3 regions of the Pseudarthrobacter sp. SL88 genome follow, and region 3 is predicted to be linked to each of the others. Evidence: riboswitches for the same ligand, from Rfam matches in the RefSeq annotation. Region 3 holds a riboswitch; each other region holds the start of a gene.

Region 1 (4,294 bases), 1.2 Mb from region 3:
AGGGATCGACGGCGGTTACGGACAATCCGAGCGCCAGCAGCAGGTCAGTGAATTTGCCTGTCCCTGCGCCGACGTCGAGCGCATCATGGGCGCCTGCGGGCACCAGCCACCGTGCCGACTCCGCCGGATACCCCGGACGGACCTTGTCATAGTGCTTGCCGCCGTCCTGGAAGCTCTGGCCGAGCTCCCGGCGCCGCCCGTGATCGAGCTTGGGCCCACCCCGAACCACGTGCGGCCTCCTTCAGCTGATTCCCTGCGGGTACCGTCCGAATTTACAGCATGCATCCGGGTGCCGGCTCCCGGCGGTCAGTCGTCGATGCAGGGCGCTGCGCCGGCCGTTCCCGGGGTGTTCGGTGCCCAGTGGGGGTAGGTCCTGGTGTCGTTGGCCGGCACCCATCGGCCGGCATCGACCACGTAGTCCCAGCCGAGCCCGTCCCGGCGGAGCTTTTCAATGCCTGCGAGGAGCCGCTGGGCATCTTCCAGCCGGGAGCCCACTCCAAAGCTTGCCCGCAGCGATCCCGATGGCAGCCCCAGGCGCTTCAGCAGCGGGTGGGCGCAGAAGCGGCCATCGCGGAGTCCCACGCCGTGTTCGGCGGACAAGTAGGCGGCTACCAGGCCGGCGTCGTAACCCGCCACAGAGAAGTTCACCACCCCGATGGTGTCCTTGTCAGGATCGGTGTCCTTGAAGATCTGGTGCACCGTGACGCCGTCGATCGCCTGCAGGCCTTCCACCAGGTAGGAACGGATGGCCGACTCGTGGGCGTGCCAGCGGTCCTGGTCCAGGCTCGCGATAACCTGTGTTGCCCGCGCCAAGGTAGCCGCACCCAGTACGTTGGGGGAGCCGCCCTCATGGCGGGCCGGGCCGATGGCCCAGCTGACGCCGTCGAGCTTTGCCTCCTTGACGGCGCCACCGCCGGCGAGGTGCGGAGTTCCGGCGTCGAGCCAGTCCGGGCGGCCCACCAGGACACCCGCGCCAAACGGTGCGTAGAGCTTGTGCCCGGAGAAGGCAAGGTAGTCGACGTCGTCGGCGCTGATGTCCACGCGGCGGTGCGGCGCCAGCTGGGCCGCGTCCACCACGATGCGCGCACCGTGACGGTGGGCGAGGGCGGCAAGCTCCCTGATGGGCAGGATTTCGCCGGTGACGTTGGAGGCGCCGGTCACGGCCAGGAGGCTGACGCCGCCCTGCTCAAGCTCGGTGCGCACGGAATCGATGGTCCCGGCGATCGTGTCTGCGGCGACGATGCTCCGGTGGGGGACACCCTGCCACGGCAGCAGGTTGGCGTGGTGTTCGATGTCCAGGTAGAGGACGTCACCGGCGGGTTCGCCGTCGGTGCCGGGGAGGCAGCCGGCCAGCAGGTTGAGGGAATCGGTGGTGTTCCTGGTGAAGATCACGGAATCGTCGGGGCGCCCGCCGACGAACTCGCGGACGATGTTGCGCGCGTTCTCGTAGACCGAAGTGCTGATCTGCGATGCGTATCCGGCACCGCGGTGGACGCTGGCGTAGAACGGCAGGATCTCGTTGAGGTAGGCCGACACCACGGTCAGGGCCGGGGCGGAGGCCCCGTAGTCAAGGTTGGCGTAGCGGACGTGCCCGCCGGAGATCAACGGGGCCAGGATTTCGGCGCCTGTAACCGCTGAAAGCGGACGTCCGGCGGCGGCCAGGCGTTCGTCAGGAACGTTCCCGGCGGCGATGGCGGTAATGGGGGATTCGACGGCAGTAGTCATGGAGACCTCACTTCAGGACAGGACTCCGGCTGTGCTGGAATCCGCGCTTGCCGCATCCGCTCCGGACCGGCCTGGTCGTCACCCGGGGCACCCCACCGCGAATGGAGGGTTGCCGGCCAGCAAACCGGGGTTTAGCGCTGGCACTCGTGACCTGGATAAAACCATAGAACATCAGGCGGCCCGGTCCGAAGCCGGGGGGATTGTTAAGGCTTTTGTTACGCGCGGCCTGGAAACGGGACTTTCTCCGAAGAATACGACGGCGGGCGCCCCCTTTTGGAGGCGCCCGCGGTCGATTGTTCGGAAGGAGGCCGGCTTACAGCAGGTCGTCCAGTCCGGGGTTGAGCCGGTGCAGCACTTCGGTGTGCAGGATGGAATTGGTGGCCAGGGCGTTCCCGCCGAACGGCCCGTCCTCACCTTCGAGCGAAGTGAAGCGGCCGCCTGCCTCCACCACGATGGGCACGAGGGCGGCCATGTCATAAAGGTTCAGCTCGGGCTCGCAGGCGATGTCCACCGATCCTTCGGCCACCATGCAGTAGGACCAGAAATCGCCGTAGGCGCGCGTGCGCCAGACGTCCTCAGTCAGGCCCAGGAAGTCGTCCAGGTTGCCGCGTTCCTTCCAGCCGCCGAGGCTGGAATAGGACAGCGAGGCGTCGGACAGGGTGGAAACGTCCGAGACCCGGAGCCGGGTGGCCGACGCAAGGGATCGGCCCATGTAAGCCCCCATGCCTTTGGCGGCCCACCACCGCTTACCCAGGGCGGGTGCGCTGACAACGCCAACCACCGGCTCGCCCTCATCAACGAGGGCGATGAGCGTGGCCCAGACGGGAACTCCGCGGACGAAGTTCTTGGTGCCGTCGATGGGATCGATGATCCACCGCCGGGAGCCGTGGCCGGTGCTGCCGAACTCTTCGCCCAGCACAGCGTCGCGTGGCCGGGAACGTGAGAGCTGGCCGCGGATGGCTTCCTCGGCGGCTTTGTCCGCATCGGTGACCGGCGTCAGGTCGGGCTTGGTCTCCACGTGGAGGTCCTGCGCCTTGAAGCGGCTCATGGTCTGGTCATCCACGGAGTCGGCCAGGACATGGGCCAGGCGCAGGTCGTCGTTATAGGTCGAAGCGGGTTGGATCATGGTTCCAAACTACCGTCTGGCGCCGTTTCTGCCGGGAGGTCGGCCGTGCCGGTTGGTGCTGTCAGCTGATGGTGCCGAGCTCCTTGGCCTCCTGGGCTTCCATCCTGGGATCGGTGCCCAGGAGCCGCCGGAGCGAAGCCAGGCGCGCTTCACCGGTGGGTCCTGCGTGTCCGCCGGCCACCCAGGCGTCGAGCCCGCAGTTGACGGCAGCGGCGGTGTGCTTGCAGCCGCGTTCGCAATCATCAGTGCCCGGCGAAAGATCCGGGAATGACCTCAGGATCCGGTCCGGATCCACGTGGGCAAGGCCAAATGACCGGATGCCGGGGGTGTCGATGATCCAGCTGCCGGGTGGGGCGTCGGCCAGGCGCAGGGCAAGGGCCGACGACGACGTGTGCCGTCCCCGTCCGGTTACCGCATTCACACCGCCGGTGGCCCGTTCCGCACCGGTCAGGGCGTTCACCATGGTGGATTTGCCGACGCCGGAGTGCCCCAGCATCACAGTGACCTTGCCGCCCAGGTGGGCCCTGAGCCCGGCAACAGCGTCACTGTCCAGCCGGGCCGACAACCCGTCATCGGAGCGCGCGTCAATGCCTGACGCCTTCAGGTCGGCGGTCCGGCTGATGATGACCGGGAAGTCAAGGTGCGTGTAGTTGGCCAGGAACTCGCCGGGATCCTTCACGTCCGCTTTGGTGACCAGCAGGATCGGCTCGATGCCGGCGTCGTACGCTGCCACGAGGGCGCGGTCGATGAACCCTGTGCGGGGCTCGGGGTTGGCTGCTGCCACCACTACCACCAGCTGGTCGGCGTTGGCCACGACGGCACGTTCCACGGGGTCAGTGTCGTCTGCACTGCGGCGCAGGAGGGTGCTGCGGTCCTGGATTTTGACGAGCCTCGCCAGGGTGTTGGGATCCCCGGACACGTCGCCGACGAGGGAGACGAAATCGCCGGCAACCACCGGGTTCCGGCGCAGCTCCCGCGCGCGCGCGGCAATGACTGTCCGTTCATCGCCGGAGTCTTCGTCAACGACGGCGGTGTAGCGCCCGCGGTCGACGGTGATGATGCGGCCTGTTACGGCGTCGTCGTGGCTGGGGCGGTCCTTCGTGCGCGGCCGGGTGCCCTTCTTGTTGGGCCGGATCCGGACGTCGGATTCGTCCCAGGAGTCAGTCCTCCGCGGCACCGGCCGAACCTCCCGCTCCGTTTTCGGAGCCTTGTGTGGCAGGGGCCGTGCCCTGCTGCGCGAGCATGCCCGTCCACAGCCGCGGGAAGTCCGGCATGGTTTTGGCCGTCGTTGCGATGTCTTCCACCTGGACCCCCTCGACGGCGAGGCCGAGGATTGCCCCGGCAGTGGCCATGCGGTGGTCGGCATAGCTGTGGACGACGCCGGCATGCAGCTTTGCCGGGCGGATGACCAGGCCGTCGCTGGTTTCCTCCGCGTCGCCGCCC
Region 2 (4,294 bases), 840 kb from region 3:
AGGGAACCCTAGGCGGCGGAGGCCCCTTCATATGACGACGGCGGGCGGTCACCTTTCTTTGGGAAAGGTGACCGCCCGCCGTCGTACTCCTTAGGGGATCAGACCGCCTTCTGCAGCCCCGTACGGGCCATGGCGTCCGCGTAGGCCACGCGCATGTCCTGGAGGTACTCTTCCTGGCGCGCAGGGGAACCGGCGAAGGCGCGGCCGCTGAGGGAGCGTACCTTGTAGGTCTTCAGGCCGCGGCGCCACAGCAGCGGGACCTCGGTCTTGAGGAGCGCGTTGGCCAGGCGGTTGGCTTCGGTGCCGTGCGCCACGATGACTGATGCGCGCGGGACAAGGGCGAGGAACTTGAGCAGCGGCTTGAGGCCGGCCTGGATCTGGTCCGGGGTGAACTTGCCGTTCGGTTCGCCCGGGACGTGCCAGGGGTGGACGTTCCACGGCATGACATACTCGGGCCGCAGCCCCAGCTTCCACTGGATGCCGAGCATGCGGGTGGCAGCGTCCTGGTCTCCGGCAGTGATGAAGCCGGAGCCGTCCGCCTCGCCGATGTTGGAGAACAGGCTGATGATCCGGCATTCGTCGACGTCGTGAATGGGGTCGACGTAAGGCACCACCGTGCCCGGCCTGGTGTCTTGCAGGGAATCGCACAGCTCGTTGACGGCGGCAACGCTGGGCTCGTAGCGGCGGTTCAGGAGCTGTTCGTGGAGGGATTCTGGTGCAAGGGCGGTCATATGGTGCTGGGTCTCCTGCGGGGATTGGCGGTGCTTCCGCCTGCGGACGAGGGCGCGTGAAGGCGCAACTCGACATCGGCGGTGTGTTGGGGTGGGCCGGTCAACCCGGCCTTCCCCAGTTTAGCAAGCCGCGGGAAGCGAAACGCCGGTAGCGCGTATTCCGGTGACCGGATGCACAGCCGGGGTTTCGTCCTTCCCGTGATTCCACGGCGGCGGGCTACCAGAGCCGTTTCGTGGCCCGGCGTGCACCTTCGCCCAGAGCTTCCAGTTTCGCGTAGGCGATCTGCGGGTGGACGCGCCCGCCCAGGCCGCAGTCGGTGGAGGCGATGACATTTTCCCGGCCGACTACGTCGGCGAATCGCACAATCCTGTCCGCCACCAGGTCCGGGTGCTCCACCACATTGGTGGCGTGGGAGACGACGCCCGGAATGATCAGCTTGCCATCGGGGAGTTTCGTGTCTTCCCAGACCCGCCATTCATGTTCGTGGCGGACGTTTGCCGCCTCGAAGGAGTAGGCGCCGGCGTTGACCTGCAGGACGGAACCGAGGATGTCTGCGAAGGGGATGTCAGTGGTGTGCGGGCCGTGCCAGGAGCCCCAGCACACGTGCAGCCGGATCTGTTCCTGCGGGAGGTCCCGCAGCGCCCAGTTGGTGGCCTCCACGCGCAGCTGGATGAACTTCAGGTAGTCCTCCAGCGCCGGTTCGGGGTTGATCTGGTCCCAGCTTTCGGCAAGGGACGGGTCATCGAGCTGGACGGTCAGGCCGGCGTCGATAATGGCCTTGTATTCCTCACGCATGGCGTCGGCACAGGCGTAGACGAGTTCCTCGTCCGTTTTGTAATACTCGTTTGCCACCCGGGCGCATGAGCCGGGGGAGAGAGACGCTACGAAGCCATCCGTCAGCCCTGCGGCGGCCAAGCCCGTCTTGAGGTTGTTGGCATCCGAGGCCACCAGGTCCTGCCCGGTGTAAGTGAGGGGGCCTGCGATCTTTGGCTGGGTGACGCTCTTGCGGTGGGCCAGGATTCCCGACGACGGGTCGTTGTAGGCCTCGCTGAACTGCTGGCGGTCCCGCCGGTCGGGGAATGATGTGAGGACGACGTTTCCGGGCGACGATCGCCGGACCTCGGAGTCTGCCCAGCGGTCCACGTCGGTCGGCTCCAGTCCGCCGAGCCGGGCGAAGGAGTAGTTCCACCACGCCCCGTAGTCAACAGAGTTGGCCATGGTGTGCCCGTATTCACCGTCGTTGGGAATGTCGATGCCGAGGTCCTTCTGGCGCTGGACGACGTCAACCACGGAGGCTTCGAGGAGTTCCAGGAATTCGGGCGTAATTCCGTCGGCTTCCTTGGCGGCGTTCGCAGCAATGAGTTCAGGCGTCCTCGGCAATGAGCCTGCGTGGGTGGCGCGGATGTGGTCAGTGTTCTGGGGCACGGTGGAGTTCCTTTCCATCGGTCCTGGCAGTAGCACCTTCGGGGCAGGGGGACTCCCTGCTGTACGGGTTGCTGCGGCGTCACTGAGCCAGGTCTCTCAGCCGCTCCGGATGGGTCAGTTCCACTCAAGCCCACCGGCCGGAAGCGGGGCAAATCGGTTTCACGATGTGGCGTGGCTGCTACTGGGAGAGCGCAGTCATAGGCTTACCAGGATTCGTTGAGTCCATTGACAGGTTTCAATCAGCTTGGTTGGCTGTTGTCACAGCCCGCAATGGGGGACATGGCGGCTGGACGCACTCAATGCACTCGAAAGAGGTAACGCACGTGAAGAAATCCCTGGCTACTTTTAGGACCCTTGCCGTTTCAGGGGCCCTTGCACTGGCGGTTGTCGCCGCTCCTGCTCCAGCCATCGCTGTGGGGGAGGGGCCCAACTACGGAGGCAACGGCCAGATCACCACGTCGAAGCTGGCCACCTATGACCAGATGGTTTCTTTCCTGAAGGACCAGGACGCCAAGCAGCCTGCCATGGAACTGGAGGTCATCGGCAAAACGGTGAAGGGCCGCGACATTCACCTGGTCAAGTACATCTCGGACCCGGCCAAGCCCACCATCCTCTACTTGACCCAGCAGCACGGCAACGAACAGCTCACTACCGAGGGAGCCATGGAGTTCGTCAAGCACCTCGGCACCGGAAAATCGGCGGACATCCTCAAAGGCGTCAACATCCTGGTGGTTCCGATGCTCAACGCGGACGGCGCCATGGGTGACGTCAACTTCTCCCTGGAGGACTACATCGCCAAGGGTGACCGCAACATGACCCGCTTCAACGCCGAGGGCGTGGACCTGAACCGGGACCACGTGGCCAAGATCCAGCCGGAAACCCAGGCCCTGCACAACAACGTGATGCGCAAATACCGGGTCGACTACATGATCGACCTGCACCACCAGGGCACCCGGGCAGAGAGGGACGGCAAACTGGTGTCCGGCTCCATCCTGTACCCCACCACCCCCAACGCCGATCCCGCCGTCGTCGAACGGTCCAAGCAGCTCGGCGCCGTGGTCTTCGACAATGTTGACTCCACCGGATGGGGCCACCTTGGCAAGTACCAGGGCGGCAGCGCCGAGACCATCAGCCGCAACGGCATCTCAGTGGAATACGGCATCGCCACCCTGCTCTTCGAGATGCGCGGCATGTCGGACCATTACCTCGACGGCTACGCGCTGGGACAGCGCAGCAACGGCTACCTGATCAAGCAGACGGTTACCACGCTGACGTCAACCGCCGCCGCCATCGCGGACGGTTCAATTGCCGACGCCGACACCTCCTTCTGGGACACCCTCGCCGAGCAGACCTCCCGCCCGGCGGGCGAGGCCGACGACGAATAACCGCCGCAGGACAGGACGTCCCGGTTCTTTACCGCGCGTAAAGAACCGGGACGTCCCAGCGAGTGGACAAAGTGCACTATCGGCTAAACTTGGGTGGTAAGGGCCCCGGGGCCAACGCGTTCGCCAATCCGCCTGCGGAACGGCGGAAGCCGGTCCACTCGGGGCATTCTCATGAACGGCGCTGAACCAGGACCGCCACGCTGTGGCGCCCGGCCGGCCCGAACGAATGGGGGAGGATCCCATGCCAGCAATTGTGATCGTAGGAGCCCAGTGGGGCGACGAAGGAAAAGGCAAGGCCACCGACCTGCTGGGCGGCCGTGTTGACTACGTCGTCAAGCCCAACGGCGGCAACAACGCCGGGCACACCGTCGTCGTAGGCGGTGAAAAGTACGAACTCAAGCTGCTTCCGGCAGGCATTCTCAGCCCCAACGCCGTCCCCATCATTGGCAACGGCTGCGTGGTCAACCTTGAGGCCCTCTTCCAGGAGATCGAAGGCCTGCAGGCACGCGGTGCCGATACGTCCAAGCTGCGCGTTTCCGCAAACGCCCACCTCGTGGCGCCCTACCACCAGGTCCTGGACAAAGTCACTGAACGCTTCCTCGGCAAGCGCGCCATCGGCACCACCGGGCGCGGCATCGGCCCGGCCTACATGGACAAGGTGGCCCGCCTGGGCATCCGCGTCCAGGACGTCTTCGACGAGTCCATCCTTCGCCAGAAGGTGGAGGGCTCGCTGCACCAGAAGAACGAGGTCC
Region 3 (4,294 bases):
GGAGCGTCACCAGGGGGAACCTGGAGCCCCAGGGCTTTCCGTCGGGGCCGGGCGAGGACGGCCCGGTGGAGCCGTAACAGCCGCCGACGATGTTGATGGAGACCACGAAGAAGCGGTCCGTATCGACGGGTGCGCCGGGCCCGGCCAGGTGCTCCCACCAGCCTTCCTCATCAGTGTCCCCGCGGGTCACGTGCGTGCTGCCGGTCAGGGCGTGCTCCACCAGGATGGCGTTGCTGCCATCCGCGTTCAGCGTCCCCCACGTTTCGTACGCCAGGGTGACGTCCGGCAGGTATCCGCCACCTTCGAGTTGCAGCCCGCCAATGGAGGCATAGCGGACAATTCCGTGTTCGGGTGCGGTTGTACGGGCGACGGTAACCGTCATGGCAAGACCTCTTCTACGCGCTTGCCCGCCGTCGTTTACCGGCAGGCCAGGTCTTCACCCGGGGCACCCCGCCGCGGAAGGAGGGTTGCCGGCCAGCAAGCCGGGGCTGTCACTGGCACTCATGACCTGGTTCGAGTGTACGAAACACCCCCCGCTGATGGCCAAGCATGTGACTGGTTGTGACTTGCCGGCCCGCGATGCTTTTCCCGGACGGCAGCCCCGCGGAGGGGAGGCCGGCCGCCTGGCCGGCCTCCCGCCGTCGTACGTCTTCGGCCTAGCCGAGCGCGCCCTTGGCGGCCCGGAAGCCCGCTTCAAGGTCTGCCAGGATGTCATCGATGTGTTCGATGCCCACGGACAGCCGCACCAGGCCGGGCGTCACGCCCGCTATTGCCTGCTGTTCCGGGGTCAGCTGGCTGTGGGTGGTGGAGGCCGGGTGGATCACCAGGGAACGGACATCGCCGATGTTGGCGACGTGGGAGTGCAGTTCAAGGGCGTCGACGAACCTCTGCCCCGCTTCGGCTCCCCCGGCAAGGTTGAAGGCGACGACGGCGCCCGTCCCCTTCGGCCCGTACTTGCGGCCGCGCCCGTACCACGGGCTGGACGGCAGGCCTGCATAGGCGACGGATTCGACGTCGTCCCGTCCTTCCAGCCAGCGGGCGACTTCGGTGGCATTGGCCACGTGGCGTTCCACGCGCAGGCTCAGCGTTTCCAGGCCCTGGGCGATCAGGAAGGCGTTGAACGGCGAGACCGCCGAGCCGAGGTCCCGCAGGAGCTGGACGCGCGCCTTGAGGATGTAGGACAGGTTTGCACCGAGGATCCCGTTTTCCCCGAGGTCCCTGCCGTAGACCAGGCCGTTGTAGGTGGGATCCGGGGTGTTGAAGCCCGGGAACCGTTCGGGGTCCTTGCTGAAGTCGAACTTGCCCGAGTCGACGATGACGCCGGCGATTGCCGCTCCGTGCCCGCCGAGGTACTTCGTGGCCGAGTGGACCACGATGTCGGCCCCCCATTCCAGGGGACGGATCAGGTAGGGCGTGGAGAGGGTGTTGTCCACAATGAGGGGCACGCCGGCCTGGTGTGCCACCGCGGAGATGCCTTCGATGTCCAGGACGTCCTGGCGCGGGTTGGAGACCACCTCGCCGAAGAACAGCTTGGTGTTGGGCTGCACGGCGTCCCGCCACTGGTCCAGGTTGTCCGGGTCCGCCACGAACGTCACGGTGATGCCGAACTTCTTCAGCGTGTGGGCGAACAGGTTGTAGGTTCCGCCGTACAGGCTGGGGCTGGCCACGATGTGGTCGCCCGCCTCGGCGACGTTCAGGATGGCGAAGGTCTCCGCGGCCTGGCCGGAGCTGAGCAGCAGGGCGCCGAGTCCCCCTTCGAGGCTGGCGATCCGCTGCTCCACGGCCTCCTGGGTGGGGTTGCCGATGCGGGTGTAGATGGGGGCCAGTTCCGCCAGGGCGAACCGGTTGGCCGCGCTTTCGGCGCTGGGGAACACAAACGAGGTGGTCTGGTAGATAGGCAGTGCCCGGGCGCCGGTGGCGCCGTCGGGCTCCTGGCCGGCATGGATCTGGCGGGTTTCGAAGGACCATCCGTTGGACATTCAAGGCTCCTTTGACGTGGGCCCGGCATGCTGTGAGCACCACGGGCCGCGCTTGCCGCCCGGCCGTTGCCGGACAACCAGGTCCTCACCCGGGGCACCCCACCGCGGATGGAGGGTTGCCGGCCAGCGAGCCGGGGCTTGGCGCTGGCACTCATGACCTGCGCCCAGTGTAGGAACACCTTGGCGGCGGCGGACAGGATTGTGACGAACATGGTCTCCGCGACCGCCTGCAGGACGGAAAACTGACACCCAAGAAAATGAAAATTTCGAGTAAGGCAAGCCTAAGCTGAGAGCCCGATCACAAAGTGCCAAGATGTTGGCATGCGCATGGATCACGTCTCTTACGCCTGTGAACACGATGGCCTCGCGGCCACGACCGAACGAATTGCATCTGCCCTCGGCGTTGAGGCAGTGAAAGGCGGGGTACATCCCCGGTTCGGGACCCGGAATATGATCATCCCGCTCGCGGGCCACAAGTACCTCGAAGTGGTGGAGGTCCTGGACCACCCCGCGTCGGACAAGGCCCCCTTCGGACAGGCCGTACGGGCCCGTTCAGCAGCGGGCGGCGGCTGGATGGGCTGGTGCGTCGAAGTGGACGACCTCGCCCCGTTCGAAGAGCGCCTCGGGCGCTCGGCCGTCAACGGCAACCGCAAGTTCCCGGACGGCCGGGAACTGGTGTGGAAGCAGATCGGCATCCTCGGGCTCATCGCCGATCCCCAGGTTCCGTACATGCTCAAGTGGGAGGGCGACCCCTCACTGCACCCGTCCAACGCCTATGACAGCAGCCTCAAGATGAGCTGCCTGACCATCGCCGGTTCCGCTTCGCGGGTCACCGAATGGCTGGGCGAGCCGGTGGAGAAGCCGCTGGAGGACGTGGCTGTCGAATGGGTGGCCCCGCACGGCACCCCCGGCATCCTGTCCGTCACCTTCGAAACCGCCAATGGAGCAGTCACCCTCTGACCCTCCACCTGTGGTCCGGTTTCACACCGGACCACAGACGCGGGCGCCTGCCCGCGCCAGCTTCGGCCGCCATGGGGTGGTGACAACGGCGTCACCACCCCATGGCGGCCGAATCCATTTCCCGGCCTGCCGGCCTGCCTGGCCTATCCCAGGCCGACGGCCTTTCCGAAGAGGCTGAAGCCCACGAACGCCACGATGTCCAGCAGCGCGTGCGCGATGACCAGCGGCATCACGCGTTTGGTCCGGGTGTAGATCCAGGCAAAGACAATGCCCATCACCACGTTCCCGATGAAGGGACCGAAGCCCTGGTACAGGTGGTAGCTGCCGCGCAGCACCGAACTGACGGCAATCGACAGCGGCACGCTCCACCCGAACCTGCCGAAGCGGTCCAGGAGGTAGCCCACCACGATGACTTCCTCCACGATGCCGTGCCGGATGGCGGAGAGGATCAGCACCGGCACGGTCCACCAGTAGGCGTCCAGGGCGCTGGGGATGATGGCGGTGGTGATCCCCAGGGCACGGCCCGCAGCGTAAAGGCCCAACGACGGGATGCCGATGAGTGCGGCCAGCCCCACCCCCTGCAGCAGGTCCTTGCCCGGACGGGCGAAAGTGAAGCCCAGTCTCGTGAAAGCTGACCCAGACTGCGGTCCGAGGTCCCCGGAGGACGCCTGCCGGGAGCCCGTGAGGAAGTACAGCACCAGCAGGACCGGGACGAGGGCGAAGATGATGTCCAGGAGCTGATAGGTCAGGTCGAAGTATTCGCGGGTGCTCTGGGACCGGTTGAGCGTCGAGGTTCCCTCGGCCAGCGGCGCCCGGGTCATCTTGTCCAGGAGCTGCACTACCGAGTACACGGCGGACTGCCCCAGGGACAGGCCCAGGACAATCCAGACTTCGAACGCCAGGCGGCGGCGGGAGGGAACCAGCATGTACCCATCTTGCCCGCAGTTTCTGGGCCGGGGCTGATGGCCCCGCCGTGTCAGGGCACGGGGGCGACGATGACCTCGGTGCCCTTGGCCTCAAAGGCGGCCTTGTCCCGCGGCGAGATGCCGGCGTCCGTGATCAGCCGTGTGAAGTCATAACCGTCCATGGTGGCGAAAGCACGCACCCCCACCTTGGAGGAATCGGCAATGACATAGGACACCCGTGCCCGGCTGGCCAGGAGTGCGTTGACCGATGCCTCACCCTCCCCCGTGTTGGTGGGACCCACCTCGGGGTCGATGCCATTCACGCCGATGAAGGCGATGTCCAGGACCACCTTTTGCATGATGATGTCCGTATACGGGCCTACCAGCTCGTAGGACCGCGGGTTGAGGATGCCCCCGGTCACCATCACCTTGATGTTGGGCCGCACCGCC

What was found. A riboswitch is a leader RNA that binds a small molecule or an ion and turns the genes downstream of it on or off. The one in region 3 is predicted to bind S-adenosylmethionine.
Region 1: it holds a riboswitch for S-adenosylmethionine, as region 3 does, so the genes downstream of both, OVA06_RS06225 (aminotransferase class V-fold PLP-dependent enzyme) here and OVA06_RS11630 (bifunctional o-acetylhomoserine/o-acetylserine sulfhydrylase) in region 3, are expected to answer to the same signal.
Region 2: it holds a riboswitch for S-adenosylmethionine, as region 3 does, so the genes downstream of both, OVA06_RS15265 (cobalamin-independent methionine synthase II family protein) here and OVA06_RS11630 (bifunctional o-acetylhomoserine/o-acetylserine sulfhydrylase) in region 3, are expected to answer to the same signal.

Annotation. Positions count from the first base shown of each region.
Region 1 covers NZ_JAPPRD010000001.1:1,352,961-1,357,254, forward strand. The annotation lists gene OVA06_RS06220 (class I SAM-dependent methyltransferase) at 1-229, opposite strand, end outside; gene OVA06_RS06225 (aminotransferase class V-fold PLP-dependent enzyme) at 307-1,725, opposite strand; SAM riboswitch class IV at 1,764-1,877, opposite strand; gene hisN (histidinol-phosphatase) at 2,039-2,851, opposite strand; gene rsgA (ribosome small subunit-dependent GTPase A) at 2,913-4,028, opposite strand; gene aroA (3-phosphoshikimate 1-carboxyvinyltransferase) at 4,012-4,294, opposite strand, start outside.
Region 2 covers NZ_JAPPRD010000001.1:3,386,271-3,390,564, reverse strand. The annotation lists gene OVA06_RS15270 (uracil-DNA glycosylase) at 99-731, opposite strand; gene OVA06_RS15265 (cobalamin-independent methionine synthase II family protein) at 949-2,157, opposite strand; SAM riboswitch class I at 2,169-2,273, opposite strand; gene OVA06_RS15260 (M14 family zinc carboxypeptidase) at 2,457-3,542, shown strand; gene OVA06_RS15255 (adenylosuccinate synthase) at 3,784-4,294, shown strand, end outside.
Region 3 covers NZ_JAPPRD010000001.1:2,543,420-2,547,713, forward strand. The annotation lists gene metX (homoserine O-acetyltransferase MetX) at 1-382, opposite strand, end outside; SAM riboswitch class IV at 395-509, opposite strand; gene OVA06_RS11630 (bifunctional o-acetylhomoserine/o-acetylserine sulfhydrylase) at 657-1,979, opposite strand; SAM riboswitch class IV at 2,023-2,138, opposite strand; gene OVA06_RS11635 (VOC family protein) at 2,301-2,939, shown strand; gene OVA06_RS11640 (CPBP family intramembrane glutamic endopeptidase) at 3,083-3,865, opposite strand; gene OVA06_RS11645 (DeoR/GlpR family DNA-binding transcription regulator) at 3,916-4,294, opposite strand, start outside.